One region of the Pseudoalteromonas sp. S3178 genome, then DNA from elsewhere that is predicted to be linked to it. Evidence: predicted binding sites of a transcription regulator. Region 1 holds the regulator's gene; the other holds the start of a gene.
What was found. The regulator FliA, encoded in region 1, starts transcription of late flagellar genes. The targets are predictions, from matches to a motif close to CTAAAGNTNNNNNNNNNNNNGCCGATA.
Positions count from the first base shown of each region.

Region 1 (8,293 bases):
TTAAATCTAAATGGAATATCTCACTTACCCCAGCCAGTGGTAAGGCAAATGTTTGTGCCCCAACAATAACCATTAGAGTAGGTAAAATAGCTAAAGTTAGAGGAACTTTTATTTCTAAAATAGTGCCTACACCTAGCTCAGACTGTATGCTAACCGAACCATTCAATTGAGTGATTTTAGTTTTTACTACGTCCATCCCTACACCACGGCCAGAAATATCTGAAATTTCTTCTTTGGTAGAAAAACCTGGAGCAAAAATTAGGTTATAAGCTTCAGTGTCAGAAAGTCGACTCGCTTGGTCATGATCGAGAACGCCTTTACTAATCGCTATTTTTTTGAGTTTCTCAGCGTCCATACCTGCACCATCATCTTTAATGGTTAACAAAATATGATCGCCTTCTTGCGATGCAGATAACGTTACATTACCTGTTCGTGGTTTGCCTGCGGCTTCACGGGCGGCTGGCATTTCAATTCCATGATCGACTGAATTACGAACTAAATGCACAAGAGGATCGGCAAGCGCTTCAACTAAGTTTTTATCTAAATCAGTTTCTTCACCAACAAGTTGTAGATTTATATCTTTATTTAAACTACGCGCTAAATCACGAACAACACGAGGGAAACGGCCAAAAACCTTTTTGATTGGCTGCATTCGTGTTTGCATAACCGCACCTTGAATATCAGCAGTTACTACATCAAGATTAGATATTGCTTTACCCATGGCCTCGCTATCAGAGTTAGTGGCAAGACTCACTAAGCGATTTCGAACAAGTACTAGCTCACCCACCATATTCATAATTTGATCAAGACGTTTAGTATCTACACGTACTGTAGTTTCAGCTGGCGGTGGTGCTGCCTTTTTAGGTGCAGGAGGTGCTTTTGCTGCAGGCTTTTCAGGTGCTTTGTCAACTGGTTTTGGTGCAGGGGCTTTAGCTGGTTCCGCTTTTTTTACCGGCTCAGGCTGTTTTGCAGCTGGCGGTGAAACAGGCTCAGGTTGTTTTGCAGCTGGTGCGCTTTCTATCGATTTAGGAGCAGTCCCTTTACCATGAAGCTCATCAAGAAGCGCTTCAAACTCATCATCACTAATTTCATCATCTGACGATGAACTCACATCGTTTGGTGTTGCTTTAGCTTGTTCAACAGGAGCTTGTGCAGTGTTACTTTTTTCTGGTTCTGAGTTTGCTACAGCACCAAAACTACCAACACCATGCAATTCATCTAATAAACTATCGAATTCATCATCTGTTATATCGCCGCTAAAATCAGCACCGCTTGCTGTTGCTTCTTCAGCAATAGGACCTTGTCCTTTACCATGAAGTTCATCAAGCAGGTTTTCAAATTCGTCTTCGGTAATTTCATCTATTTGTGCATCAGCTGCGCTAGGTGCACCACTAAATAATTCATCAAAAGCAAATGGGTCTTCTTCGTCTATATCATTCGCTTCTACAGACTCAGCTTGAGGTTGATCTGGTTCATTTTGGGATGCTGCACCGGCTAGTTCAGCCTCTGTCGGCGGTAAACCAAGTATGTGAAGAGTTTCGAGTAACTGGGGGTCTGCAGGTTCAGGTTTGTCTCTATTTTGAATAGTCGCAAACATTTCGTTAATGGTGTCGAGGGCTTGTAATATAACATCCATCAACTCAGAGTTGACAGTTCGCACTCCTTGACGCAGTAAATCGAATACGTTTTCTGCACCATGACACGCATCAACAAGCTCCGTCATTGCTAAAAAGCCGGCACCACCTTTTACGGTATGAAAACCTCTAAATATAGCATTTAGTAGTTCGGTATCTTCTGGGTTATTTTCCAGCTCAACTAACTGTTCAGATAAAAGCTCTAGGATTTCTCCAGCTTCTACCAGAAAGTCTTGTAAAATATCTTCATCGACTTCAAAGCTCATGCAGTTACTCTCCTCTTAGAAGCCCAAACTTGATAAAAGATCATCGACTTCATCTTGATCAGATACAACATCATTACGTGAATCTTTATCAATAATAGGGCCTTCAGGACCTGCTAAAGTTTGTGTGGCAACTGGTTCTTCTGTTTTTTGTTGTTCTATTATTTCAGCTGTGCTGTCATCTTGTGCAGCAAAGGCTGTTAAAAGATGGAGTAAGCTCTCTTCAACTTCTCTTACAAGTTCTATAACACGACGAATGACCTGTCCGGTTAGATCCTGATAGTCTTGAGCCATTAACACGTTGGTCATTAAGCTCTGTAACTCATCGGTTTTATGATGAGAGTTGTTCATAAACTTATCGATGCTATGACACAGCGTCTTAAACTCACCTAACTCAATTTCGCGACTCATTAAGCGATCCCAAGTCGGTTTAATATGAGATATTTCATCTGCTAATTGCTGAGCAATAGGCAAACTTGCTTCAACGGCATCCATTGTTTTATTAGCTGCATTTTCTGTCATTTCCATAACATAATTAAGCCGCTTTTTAGCATCAGGAATAGCGTCAGTAGTTAAGTCAGTTAAACGTGTATCAAGTTCAAAGCTTTTAAGCGCTTCGTGCAATTGACGGGTTAACTTTCCAACTTCAGCAAATAATTCAGATTGCTCTTGTGAAGCGGTTTCTAAAATTAACTGATTGGCTTTCTCTTGCTCACCGTTTTCTAAAAAAACGACGAGTTGTCGAGCTTGTTCTAAAGTTATTTGAGGCGCAGCAGGTGCTGACATAAGCCTCTCCCCCATCATTAACCTAAACGTTCAAATACTTTTTCTAATTTAGTTTTTAATGTTCCAGCCGTAAAAGGCTTAACAATATAACCATTAACACCAGCTTGAGCTGCTGCAATTATTTGTTCTTTTTTAGCTTCAGCTGTCACCATTAGTACAGGGATATGCTTTAGCTTATCATCTGCACGAATCGCTCTTAAAAGGTCAATACCTTGCATTCCCGGCATGTTCCAATCTGTAACCACAAAATCAAATACTTGATTTTGTAACATAGGCAAAGCTGTAGAACCGTCATCAGCTTCTTGAACGTTAGTGAAGCCTAAGTCACGTAACAGATTTTTAATAATACGTCTCATCGTTGAAAAATCATCAACAACAAGAATTTTCATGTTTTTATCCAAAACATCCTCCAGTGAGGTTTTAACCTTAGTTTACTTACTACTAATTTATCCAGTCATTGATTTTAGCTTTAAGCTTAATCATCGCCTGACCATGTATTTGACTTACACGCGATTCACTTACATCGAGTATATGTCCTATTTCTTTTAAATTCATTTCATCGTTATAGTACAAAGAAAGTACCATTGCATCACGCTCTGGTAATGACTTAATTGCACTAAGCAAAGACTCATTAAACCGTTCATTTTTAACATTATTAAAAGGTTTGTCTAGTGATAAATCTTGCCCTACCGGAGTGATAACATCTTCATCAACTCCAAGATCCTCAATACCTAATACTTTACTTGCGTTAACATCATTTAAAATATGATGGTACTCATTTAACGAAATTTCAAGTTTTTCAGCAACTTCAGTATCTGATGGTTCACGATTTAAGCTGCTTTCAAGCTCCGTGATGGCCTCAGCTACTTGTCTACTTTTACGGTGTACTGAGCGAGGGGCCCAATCACCACGGCGCATTTCATCGAGCATAGCTCCACGTATTCTTATACCTGCGAAGGTTTCAAAACTTGCGCCTTTGGTTGCATCAAAGTTTTTTGAAGCTTCAATTAAACCTATCATTCCTGATTGAATTAAATCATCAAGTTGAACACTTGGCGGTAATCTAGCAATTAGATGGCATGCCACTTTTTTTACAAGCGATGCATGCTTTTCAACAATCACATTTAAGTTTTGTGTTGTTTGATATCCCATAGCTCTATTCACCAATGTTGTCATAATTAGCCGTTTACTAGTTTTTCAATGAAAAACTCTAAATGCCCAGATGGTTGGTTTGGTATTGGCCATTTAACTGCTTTTGTTGCCAGCGTTTTAAATGCAAGGGCTGCTGGCGAATTCGGAAAGAGTTCTACAATTACTTTTTGACGACGCGTTGATTTACGCATATTTTCATCATATGGAACGGTGGCAACAAGCTCCATTGAAATATCTAAAAAACGATCGGTTACTTTAGATAACTTTGCAAATAACTCTTGGCCTTCTCGCATACTGCGGACCATATTTGCAACAATTTTAAATTTATAAACACCATGCTCACGGCTTAATACTTTAATTAATGCATATGCATCAGTTATTGATGTTGGCTCATCACAAACAACAACCATGACATCTTGTGCAGCGCGAGAAAAACTCAGCACCATGTCAGAAATACCGGCGGCAGTATCTACAATTAAAATATCAAATTCAGTGTTGAGTTCACTAAAGGCACGAATTAAGCCGGCATGCTCTGAAGGCGACAGTTCGACCATACTTTGCGAACCCGACGTAGCAGGTACAATTTTTATTCCTGCAGGGCCTTCAACTAAAATTTCATCCAGCTCACATTCGCCAGATAAAACATGTGACAAGTTGCGCTCTACGCGCAAACCAAGCATCACATCACAATTTGCTAAGCCTAAGTCGGCATCAAGCACTAATACTCGATTACCTTGCTGCCCTAATGCAATAGCAGTATTTAGAGAAACATTTGTTTTCCCTACTCCACCTTTACCACCAGTTACAGCGATAACTTTTACGCCGTTGTTATTGTTTTGACTCATTTTGCGCAGGCCGCTTGCTTGATCTAATACTGTGTTAATCATACATCCCTACTGTGCTTGGCGCCACTGCTTGGTGCCTTGAATGTTGTGCTTTTGTTCTTTTTAAATACAATTGCTCAGCCTTTTTAACTAGTTTCTCAGCATTTGCAACTCGAATATCTTCTGGTACTCGTTGCCCGTTAGTAAGATACCCTATTGGAAGGCGATTTTGAATCGCAATACTAATAATCTCACCCAAACTTAAAGACTCGTCTAACTTGGTGAAAATACAACCACTTAACTGTACTTTTTTAAAGTGACGTACGGTTTCTTGTAGTACATTAATTTGTGCTGTTGCACTTAGTACTAAATAACTACGAATATCAACGCGTTGATTACGCATCAATGTATTTAACTGCTCAGTTAAACGCAAGTCTCGCTGGCTCATACCTGCTGTATCAATTAATACTAGACGCTTATTACGTAAATGATATAAAACTTCAGCTAATTCATTAGCATCTTTTACTTGTTTAACTCCACAACCAATGATTCGTCCGTATGTGGCAAGCTGCTCATAAGCACCAATTCTGTAAGTATCAGTTGTGATTAATGCGACTTTATCAGCACCATATTTTTGAGCGCCTAACGCTGCAAGTTTAGCAACCGTTGTTGTTTTACCTACGCCTGTTGGGCCAACTAACGCATAAACACCACCTTGGCGAAGTATCTCGTTGTTAGTTGTTTGCATTTGATCTTCGACCATAGTTAATAATGCTTTCCAACCTTGTTGGCGAGATACATCGTCAGGCACAAAACAAGCCATTTGCTGAGCGACTTCTTTATCTATACCCATACCGACTAAACGGTCAACCATACACGCACGTGTTGGATCGCGACGCGCCATATCTTGTTGCATTAAACTCGATACTTGATGTTCAAGTAATTGACGAATTGCATTCATTTCCTCACGCATATTTGTCATTTCTTCGCTTTCATTATTTTTAGTTTGTGGGCGAGAATTTACAGGCGCTTCTAAATCATCAAAATCACGGTCTAAGTCGTCAAAACCTAAGCTATCAGCTTGCGTATGCGGACGCTGCGGGGCTACATCATCACGTGAAAACATATTATTGGTAGGACGCGCTTTAGCGACAGGCTCTTGGTAGTTGTCGGTAGTATCAATACCCGATTGTGAAAACATTGAAGCAAGCTCTGGAGAACGAGGACGTGGAGACTGGCGCTCTAATAACGCTTGTAAGCTGTCTGCAACTTTTGCTTGAGGCTCTGGTTTAGCACGCTGAGGCTCTGGTTTTACAAAATTATGCATACTTTGTTGTGGGGCTTGAGCACGTGTGTTTTGAGCTGCTTGAGGCTGCGAAGCTACTTTAGGGGCTGCCTTGTCATAATCAACCGCTGCTACAATTTCAACACCGTTAGCAAGCTTCTTATTTGACATAATAACCGCATCAACACCTAACTCATCTTTAACTTCTTTAAGTGCTGTGCGCATATCTTTAGCGAAAAAACGTTTAATTTTCATGGTTTAACCCCTGTTAAAATCTTATTGTTGGCCTACCGAGCTTACAATCTTGATCTGTCTTTCATCTGGTACCTCTTGATAAGACATCACCCTTAAACCAGGTATTGTGTACTTAACAAAACGAGATAACACAGTGCGTAACATTCCTGACGTTAGCAATATCGAAGGTTCGCCAGCCATTTCTTGGTTTTGATGCGCTTCGGTTAATGACACTTGAAGTCGCTCTGCAAGTCCTGGCTCTATACCGGCACCTTCGTCGCCTGCATTTTGCAGTGACTGATGCAACATCTGTTCCAACTCAGGCGCCAAGGTTATGACAGGGATTTCTGACGACATACCCACAGCGTCTTGAACAATCAATCTACGCAGTGAAATGCGCACTGCAGCCGTTAAAACATCGGGGTCTTGGCTTCGCGGGCCATATTCAACAAGGGTTTGTACAATTGAGCGCATATCGCGAATAGCGACACCTTCGTTTAGTAAATTTTGCAGTACTTTTACAATTACAGTCAATGGCAATACATCTGGCACTAGCCCTTCAACTAAGCGAGGGTGGCTTTTAGCAAGCATATCAAGTAGGTTTTGAACCTCTTCGTGTCCTAGTAATAATGCAGCACTATTTGTAAGTAATTGGCTTATATGCGTCGCAACAACGGTGGCTGAATCAACAACGGTGTAACCAAGAGATTGAGCTTCATCTTTTTGATCGGGCTTAATCCAAACAGCATCAAGTCCAAATGCAGGGTCTTTTGTGTCAACACCTTTAATTGGCCCAAATACTTGACCTGGATTTATAGCAAGTTCGTCACCATGCTTAAGCTCACTTTCGCCGGTAGATACACCCATCAACGTGATTCTGTAAGCATTTGGATCTAGCTCCAGATTATCGCGAATATGTACAGGTGGCACTAAAAACCCAAGCTCTTGAGAAAGCTTTTTACGCACGCCTTTAATACGATTTAGTAGCTCGCCACCTTGTGACTGATCAACCAGTGGTATTAATCTGTAACCTACTTCTAGGCCTATAACGTCAATTTGTTGAACGTCATCCCAACCAAGCTCTTTTTGCTCTTGCTTATTAGCAACGCCTGTTGCTGGATTATTTCCATTAGCTGCTGCTTCAGCCTCTAAAGCGGCTGCTTTTAATTTACTTTGTTGTGTGTAATACGCTACATAACCTAATAAACCACCTAGGCTCAAAAAGGCTAAGTGAGGCATACCGGGTACAAGCCCCATTACAATTAAAATACCTGATGCAATAAATAATGACTTTTCGTTGCCTAGTTGCTTCTTAAATTGGTCGCCCATATTAAGCGATTCATTTTGACGCGTTACAACAATTGCGGTGCCAATTGAAAGCAGTAAAGAAGGAAGCTGAGCAACTAGGCCATCACCAATAGTAAGTAATGTATACACTTCCATCGCATTGCCAAAACTCATATTGTGTTGGATCATACCTACAAATAAACCACCAACAATATTGATAACTAATATAACAATACCTGCGATTGCATCGCCTTTAACAAATTTACTAGCACCATCCATAGAACCATAAAAATCAGCTTCGCGAGTAACTTCTTCACGGCGATCTCGCGCTTGCTCAGCACTAATAAAACCAGCATTTAAGTCTGCATCTATAGCCATTTGCTTACCCGGCATAGCATCAAGGGTAAAACGTGCTGACACTTCAGATATTCGCCCTGCACCTTTGGTAATTACCACAAAGTTAATAATAATCAGAATTAAAAAAACCACTAAACCAACGGCGTAATTTCCGCCAATAACTACCGAGCCAAAAGCCTCAATTACTTTACCAGCAGAGTCACCACCATTATGCCCTTCAAGTAATACTACACGTGTACTGGCAACGTTTAGGGCGAGTCGCATTATGGTTGCAATAAGTAACACGGCCGGAAACATACCAAACTCAACGGGCTTCATTGTATAAACAGTCACAAGCAGAACAACTAACGCAAGTGCTATATTGAACGAAAAGAGTATATCGAGAAGAAAAGGTGGGAGCGGTAAAATAACCATACCAAGCGCAGCTAACACCAACAATGGTGTTCCTACGCCTTTGGCGTACTCTTTTTT
Region 1 is NZ_PNCW01000012.1:46,265-54,557, forward strand. Features, by position in the region: gene CWC11_RS02710 (chemotaxis protein CheA) at 1-1,900, opposite strand, end outside; gene CWC11_RS02715 (protein phosphatase CheZ) at 1,916-2,683, opposite strand; gene cheY (chemotaxis response regulator CheY) at 2,701-3,084, opposite strand; gene CWC11_RS02725 (RNA polymerase sigma factor FliA) at 3,125-3,835, opposite strand; gene CWC11_RS02730 (MinD/ParA family ATP-binding protein) at 3,862-4,722, opposite strand; gene flhF (flagellar biosynthesis GTPase FlhF) at 4,715-6,199, opposite strand; gene flhA (flagellar biosynthesis protein FlhA) at 6,221-8,293, opposite strand, start outside.

Region 2 (8,293 bases), on a different contig from region 1:
GACCTAAGAAAGCATATAGAAACTAAACGATTTAAAGATGCTCAATGCTATGCCGCCAGTCTATACGAACAAATTCATCAGCTGCAGTACGCACACCTTATTCCTAATACTCCTCAAATCGATTAATTAATCATTTGCTTAATACTGTATAGAGCATAAAACACTGTATAAAAATATCTATCTCTACCCGCCATCGCATTTTTGACAAAAATATCAGCGAATATAAATATTATGACTCACTTCAAATTAAGCACTAAGCAATTGATTTAAAGTGATTTATTTTTAAATTGTTAATTCCACTAGTTTTAAACTGAATAACTGTACAAATAAATAGCAAATATCTCTTGCACGAAAGCACTGTATAAACTACTGTATACATGTACTGTATAAAAACCCAGTGAGTGAGATATTTATGTTACAGCCTATTACCGTAAGAACAGTTAAAAGTTATAAGCAAGATGATAAACGTGATTGTGTAAACTTAATTCAAATTGAAGATGAGATATCAGCAACGTTTGAGCTTTTAAAAGTGCTACACCATTATAATAGTTCTAACGCATGGACGTTATTGATTGCTCCTGATCATGTTCCTAGTAGAGCATTACTCGACTCGTGCTCTATTGATACAAGTAAATTGCTAGTGATCAGACAAAAACACCTAGTAAACTTAGAGTATGTTTTAAGTTCTGCGTTGAATAATGGTAATTTTGCAGCTGTAATAACGTGGACCGATATAGTAAATAATCAATTGCTTACCAGCCTTTCTTTAGATTTAAGTAAAACTGCAACGAAGCTTTATTGCTTTACAAAAAACTCGACAATTACAGAGATACCACTCGCTCAATAAGCTTGATAAACTAATGTTTTAAACTCTGTATTGTTATTATGATTTTACCAAATACCACTCAATGTTTTTGCGGTAGCGGGCTGAGTTATGCTCATTGCTGCGAGCCTCTTCATATAGGGGCACAACAAGCCGCTAACCCTGAGCAATTAATGCGTTCTCGCTACAGTGCTTATGTTACAAAAAATGCAAAGTATGTTTATCATACTTATGCTTCTGAAAAAAAAGCGGAAAACCCTATTAAAGAAATTAAAGATTTTGCAGATAGTTGCCGGTTTGTAGGTTTAGACGTAGTAAGTACAAAGCACGATGACTCTCAAGGAAGTGTTGAATTTAAAGCGCATTATTTTTATCAACATTTATATTGTGAGCTTCACGAACACTCACGATTTATAAAAGAGGATGATAATTGGCGTTATATCGATGGGACTATATTTCCTGTAGCTGATATTAAGGTAAGTAGAAATGATAACTGCCCTTGTGGCAGTGGTAAAAAATACAAAAAGTGCCACAGCATATGACTCTTTCATAACAAAAATCATAATTTTAGAGGGGGCTAAAAACTAACTTGGTTACGCCCTTGAAACTTAGATTGATACATTCTTTCATCTGCTAACTGTAATGTATTTTTACTATTGTCGCGCGTTTGTAATGTTGCGCCACCAATACTAATTGTTACAAACTCATGCTCTGAGTGCTTATGTAATATACCGAGTTGCATTACATTATTTTTTATTTTGTTTGCTACGTAATTAGCCCCTTTACTGCCTGTGTGGGGAAGTACAACAACAAATTCCTCCCCTCCAAATCTTGATACAAAATCTGCAGGGCGTTGTAAGCTTTTAGTAATTGTTTGGGCAACTAAGTTTAAAACAGTATCTCCCTGTAGGTGGCCATAAGTGTCATTGTATTGCTTAAAGTAATCTATATCGATTAATAGCAGTGCACAGTCTGCATTTTCACGTAGTGCACTTTGTTCTATTTTTATAAAATGGGTATCAAAGTAGCGTCGGTTATAAATTTGAGTTAAGTCGTCAATAAACACCTTTTGATTTAGTAAATCATGTTGAGCCTTAATCATTAAGTGGGCCCTCACTCTTTTAAATAGTGTTTCTGGATTTGTCGGTTTTTTTATAAAGTCTACGGCACCGGCTTCCCAACACGCCGCCTCTTCGCTTTCGAGTGACGTAATAAATATAACTGGGATATCTCGGGTTTCGTAGGTATTTTTTAGTTTTAAACAGGTTTCTATCCCATTAATACCTTCTAAATTGATATCTAAAAGTATTAGGTCGGGCGGATCTAACTTACATAAATCAATAGCTTCTTCACCACGTCTAGAAGTCATTACATTAAAACGATCCGACAATGCCTTTCTAAGTATAATTAATGTTAGTAATTGGTCTTCCACAATAAGTACCTTAGAACTTTTTAAACTTAGTTGTAGTGCATGATCTGAGTAATTTATTGGCATAATCTGCGATACTTATTTTTATTATTTTACACACACTATAATACTGCTTTATGTTATGCAAATGTTAACAGAGATATAAGAGGCTAAGCTTATGTAGTGTAGTGAAGCTAAGGTGGTAATAAAATATAAATAAATGCATTGTTACTTTGCTAGCGAGTTGAATAAAGTTACAGTTAAAAGGTATGTAGGAAAATTCGACTCACTGTGTTTATTTTTAAAAATAAAAGCTATAACTAAGGCACATATCTAGTTGACTAGATATTCAATGAAAGTAAATTCTATGCAGTTAGCGCTTAAAATAGCTGCTAGAGATAGGTTTATTATCCAGATTTCAGATTTGTTACCTTACCTTCCAGGTAATCACGTAACGAATGCTAGGTATAGCACTTCAAAATGATTGAGGGTTATTTAGATTGGCATAAACAAAGAGCGGTTCATAAAAACAAAAAATGGGCCACTTAGGCCCATTTCATAATTTACAAATTAGTTTCAAACTAACTTTTTACTCGTCATCATCAAGGTCTAACTGTTGACGCTGTGCAGGTCGAGCTAAAATCTCTACATAGAAAGAAGTTAAACCTTGCTTTTCAATTTCGCCAATTTGGTTGTTTAATTCAGCAACATGCACAACCTGTGCTTCTTCTGCTGTATTACCAAACTTACAGTCAAATGCCCAATAATCAGCATCTTCAGGAAGCGTCTTGTTACGCTCTCTTTTCAAATATTTTTTCACTTCGTGCTTTGCAGCATCAACCATACGAGGGTATTTGATTTTCTCGTGATTTAGCGTGAATGTTTTCTTCATTACGTTCCTAATTACCTTGGTTTAATGATAACGGCATTTAATGTCATACCATTTGTCGCCATTATAGCAATTGCATTTAATTTTTGGATGCTTTTTTTACATTAAATCAATTATTATACCAATCTGCTTATATATGGGGTCTATTTAACGTAAAAAAAATTACGCTAGAACTAGGCAAAAATTTTTATATCTAGTTGTTCTAAATAAAAAATTTTTAACGACGTTATAGTGCAATTTAATTCGTTAAATTGATCAAAGATTTATGCAGGTTGGTATTAGACATTATATAAAGCAAAGCTTGAATAAAATGTATTCTACAGACTTTTTATTACAAGAAAACTATAGAGAGGATGCATGTTTTCATGCAAGGTGATTACAAGTTAAACCGCTATCAAATGAAGTGGTTGATGAAGTGAATCGTCGTTTAAACTATCGTAAAAAGCACCTGCGTCAATAGGTGGGTTTGCCAACTGAGTATATTCACTTTTAATCCGTCGTCTAACCGCTATCTCGCAGTTATCTAACACATTAAGTGGAATATGCTTGTCATCGTCTCTAATTGTGAGTGGCTCGGGCTTTAGGTATTGATTAAGCTTAATGCTTTTCATACCCATTTGCGCACCATGCTCTGAGATTAAAGCTGCATTAAACCGCCCTATAAGCATATCAAACTCATCGGGGGCTAGCGATTGTTTAGGCCCAGCACCAAATTTTTTTCTCAAAAAGTCTTCAGACTCAGCCGTATTGTTAATTTCTGTTTTTGGCAGATGAAATTGACTGAAGTCTAATGCATCATGCGAAAGCATCGCTAATAGAAGTGCAAACTCGCCTCGGCGATTTTCATGCACACTATTATTAAGTTTGCTATTTAGCTGACCCTCTGTGATTAACAAATCATCGATTTGCATAGTCTTTAGCCGATTGTGGTAACTGATAGATATTTATCGGCTTTATTTCAATTTTCTTTAGCTTTTTTCTTTACTTAAATACGCAGTTTGCTATTATCAGCGCCGTTGCATTGGAGGGGTTCCCGAGCGGCCAAAGGGATCAGACTGTAAATCTGACGGCTCAGCCTTCGCTGGTTCGAATCCAGCTCCCTCCACCACTTTTCTTACCGCTAAGTTAAGTGGGGCCAAATGTAACAAAAATAGTGTGGAGGGGTTCCCGAGCGGCCAAAGGGATCAGACTGTAAATCTGACGGCTCAGCCTTCGCTGGTTCGAATCCAGCTCCCTCCACCACTTCTTTTTTATTCCTATATTCCTATATTCCTATATTCCTATATTCCTATATTCCTATATTCAAATTAACTTAAAAAACCCATTGTAAACCCATACTATTTTGCTTTAGCCATTTTGATGATGCTTTATAATCAGAAAAAAAACACTCAACATGCTGCCAAAATGCTTTGCTGTGGTTTAGGTGACGTAAGTGCGCTAACTCGTGAACAATCACATAATCAATAGCATGATAAGGCGCTCCGATTAAATGCAAATTAAAGGTTAACTCGCGTTTGCTATTACAACTTCCCCACTTTCGCTTATAAATGGCGATTTTTAAACGCATTGGTAACTCTTCGCCCATTTTTTCGCAAAAGTACGCTAAACGCATTTCTATATATGCCGTTAACTGCTCTTTTAGGTATTCTTCAAGAAGTTGCTGATATTTTTGTCCAAGATTTTTAACGCGTGAAGAATGAGTAATAAGCAAATTGTTATCACACTTTATGACCTCTGACTTAGCACCCTGCTTAAATTCAATATTTACAACTCTATCAAAAATTAAAACTTGCTTATCTCTTAGAGGGTTCTGTCTGGTATCAGCAATATAAAGCTGTTTAGTTAATTGGGCTCTTACCCACGTCTGCTTATCAAAAAGCCATTCTTCTATTTGTTTATTGCTAACAAACTGAGGGGCATACACTGTCACTTTTTTATTATGTACTTTAATTGCAACCGTTTTTCGTCTGGTGCTTTTTTTTAACTGATACTCAAACACTGTCATTCTCATACACTATTTGCGATCGACAAATCCATTCGCAATTAATAAAACATCGTAAAATGCGCTCTTATCTTAATTAAATATACTAACCCATTATTTTAATAAGAATTACCCAATAAAAAATTTAAATAAGCCCAAGTTTAACTAATTTGGTGAAATAAAAGGGCGACACTTAAATAGTTATCACAGACTAAAAAACTATATTCTGATAAATAAAAGAAAACAAAAAGTAATAAATTCGTTGTTTTAACCAGTTCATTGAATTAACAGTTTATTTATTAATTAATTAGATTAAACTAAAAAAATAAAGATTATATTTTGAGCCATTATGTTATCAGCTTTTTTTATCACAGACCAAGACCCTAGCTTAATCATTAATGGCGTTTACGATCCTCTTTTAGTAACTATGTCGTTACTAATTGCTATTTTTGCAGCCTTTTTCACCACTCGGCTGATAGATCTCGCAAAAGAAACTCAATTTCCTAGCTACCAACGTTTAGCTAATATAACTGCTGCAGCTGTTTTTTCGGCTGGCATTTGGAGCATGCACTTTATTGGTATGTTAGCATTTTCGCTGTGTACTAATATTGATTATGACCCAACAATTACACTACTGTCTTTTATCCCTGCGTTTGTAGCGTGTCAGTACGCAGTATCAATGCTTGTTAATAGTAGGGGTAATTTAAGAGTATTATCAATTTGTTCTATTTTACTGGGGGCTGGTATTGGCACAATGCATTATAGCGGCATGGCTGCAATGGAACTTGCGCCTTTACTTAGGTATGACCCACTCACTTTTGGGCTATCGATTATTGTTGCTGTAGGCCTTTCTTTTATCGCTTTGTACAGCCGCTTTAACCTTGAACGCGTATTCCCTTCGTTATCTTCTCTTCAAAATAATTTAGTTAGCGCTATTATTTTAGGCTTTGCAGTAGCGGGGATGCATTATATGGGAATGGCAGCCACCCGATTTGTAGCAACATCCCCACTCATATACGACGATGCTAACGCAAGCGCGGGATTAACTTTTATTGCTATTGCCGTAGCCACTGCAACTATAGCTATTACAAGCGTGGTTGGTGTGATCAATGGGATGGTTCGCTATCGCATGTTACTTGAAGAAAAATCAGCAGATGAATCGCGATTAAATGCAATTTTAGGTACTGCTATTGATGGCATTGTTACTATTGACCATGCCGGTATTATTTTAAGTTTTAATGAGTCAGCCAGTAAAATTTTTGGCTGGCGAGAAAATCAAGTCCAAGGCAAAAACGTTAAAATGTTGATGGACGACAATATTGCAAAGCACCACGACGACTACCTATCAAACGCGCATAATGTCGATTTAGGTAAAGTAATTGGTGTTAATAGAGATGTATATGCAAAGCATATGAACGGACAGGTATTCCCTATTCGTTTAGGTATTGGCGAGGTAAACCAGCCAGGTCACAACCCGCTTTACGTTGGCTTTATTACCGACTTAACTGAGCAGCGCGCCTTACAAAAAAGCTTAGAAGAAAAAGAGCAAAAATACCGTTCATTAATGGATAACATGCCGGGAGTAGCGTTTAGGTGCAGATTTGATGATAACTGGACTATGTTATTTGTTAGCCCAAATATAAGTGAGCTTACGGGCTATAACCCTAATGAATTTACTGAGCACTGTATTGAGTTTAATGACTTAATATTAAAAGCTGACCAACAACCTATTGTTGAAGCAGTAACAAAAGCAATAGAAGAAAAACATCAATATTCTGTTGAATATAGAATTCGTCACCGTAACGGTAAGATTTTATGGCTACTGGATAAAGGCAGTTTTACGTTTGATAAAAATAATAAACCACAATGGATTGATGGTGTATTGGTCGATATCACTGAGCGCAAAGAGTATGAAGAAAACCTAGAACAAGCTAAATTTAAAGCTGAAGAAGCAGCTCATGCTAAGCAGTCTTTTATGGCTAATATGAGCCATGAAATTAGAACGCCTATGAATTCAATAATAGGCTTTAGTGACTTATTAATGGATACGCCGCTAGATCAAGAGCAGCAAAAGCATTTAGTAACAGTAAATAATGCTGCCCGCTCATTACTCAGATTACTAAACGAAATTTTAGATTCTGCTAAATTAGAACGCGGAAAACTAACCATAGAGCCTGTGCATTTTAGTTTAAAGCCTGTCATAGACAGTATTATTTCTACCTTTTGGCTTGAGGCTAAAAAGAAAGATTTAAACTTAACGCTTAAGATAAAAGACTCTGTAAGTAGCACTTATTACGGCGACCCCGATCGATTGAGGCAGGTACTCACTAATTTGATTGGCAACGCTATTAAATTTACAGAAAAAGGCTCTGTAACCGTTACGGTTGGAACAACACAAAATCAGCATTTATTTTTTGAAGTTCAAGACACGGGTATCGGTATAGCAAAAGATCGTGTTCAAGCCGTTTTTCAGCCTTTTGAGCAAGCCGATGGAACCACAACACGCCGATTTGGAGGCACGGGGCTTGGAACAACAATAAGCAAACAATTAGTTGAGCTTATGGGCGGCAGTATTAACCTTGTAAGTGAGTTAGGTAAAGGAACATGTTTTTACTTTTCGCTACCACTGAACGTAGGTGATGAAACTAAAATAGACTTTTTTGATGGCCTGCATACACAACTACCTGCACTAAGAGTGCTTGTTGTAGACGATATAGAGCAAAATACAGAGCTACTTTCAATATTACTATCGCGCGATCAACACCTCGTTACCAAAGCATCTAATGGCCTTGAAGCGGTTGAAGTATTCGAGCAGCAAGATTTTGATGTAATATTAATGGATATACATATGCCTGAGTGTGATGGCATTCAAGCAACACAAAAAATTAGAATAATTGAAAAGCAAAGGCAGCTAAAATATACCCCTATTATTGCGCTTACAGCCAGTGTGTTACAGCAAGATAAATTAACGGCTAAAAAAGCAGGTATGAATGGCTTTGCTAATAAGCCAGTTGACATAAATCAGCTAAATCAAGAAATAGCCCAAGTGCTTGGCTTGGGTATAGCAAAAGAAATGGTAATTTCACAAAATGATCCTGAATCTCAACACATTGATTTTGACAAAGGTTTAACGCTTTGGGGTTCAAAGTGTAAACAACTTACTGAAATTAAGAAATTTATTAACGATAACAA
Region 2 is NZ_PNCW01000049.1:29,990-38,282, reverse strand. Features, by position in the region: gene CWC11_RS14105 (SEL1-like repeat protein) at 1-126, shown strand, start outside; gene CWC11_RS14100 (SulA-like leucine-rich domain-containing protein) at 413-847, shown strand; gene CWC11_RS14095 (YchJ family protein) at 886-1,365, shown strand; gene CWC11_RS14090 (GGDEF domain-containing response regulator) at 1,401-2,318, opposite strand; gene CWC11_RS14085 (DUF6172 family protein) at 2,821-3,123, opposite strand; gene CWC11_RS14080 (VC2046/SO_2500 family protein) at 3,504-4,031, opposite strand; tRNA gene CWC11_RS14075 (tRNA-Tyr) at 4,144-4,228, shown strand; tRNA gene CWC11_RS14070 (tRNA-Tyr) at 4,278-4,362, shown strand; gene CWC11_RS14065 (M48 family metallopeptidase) at 4,433-5,131, opposite strand; gene CWC11_RS14060 (MHYT domain-containing protein) at 5,451-8,293, shown strand, end outside.
Region 2: CWC11_RS14080 (VC2046/SO_2500 family protein) is a predicted target of FliA. The motif match lies at 4,066-4,092, and genes of this name have one in related genera.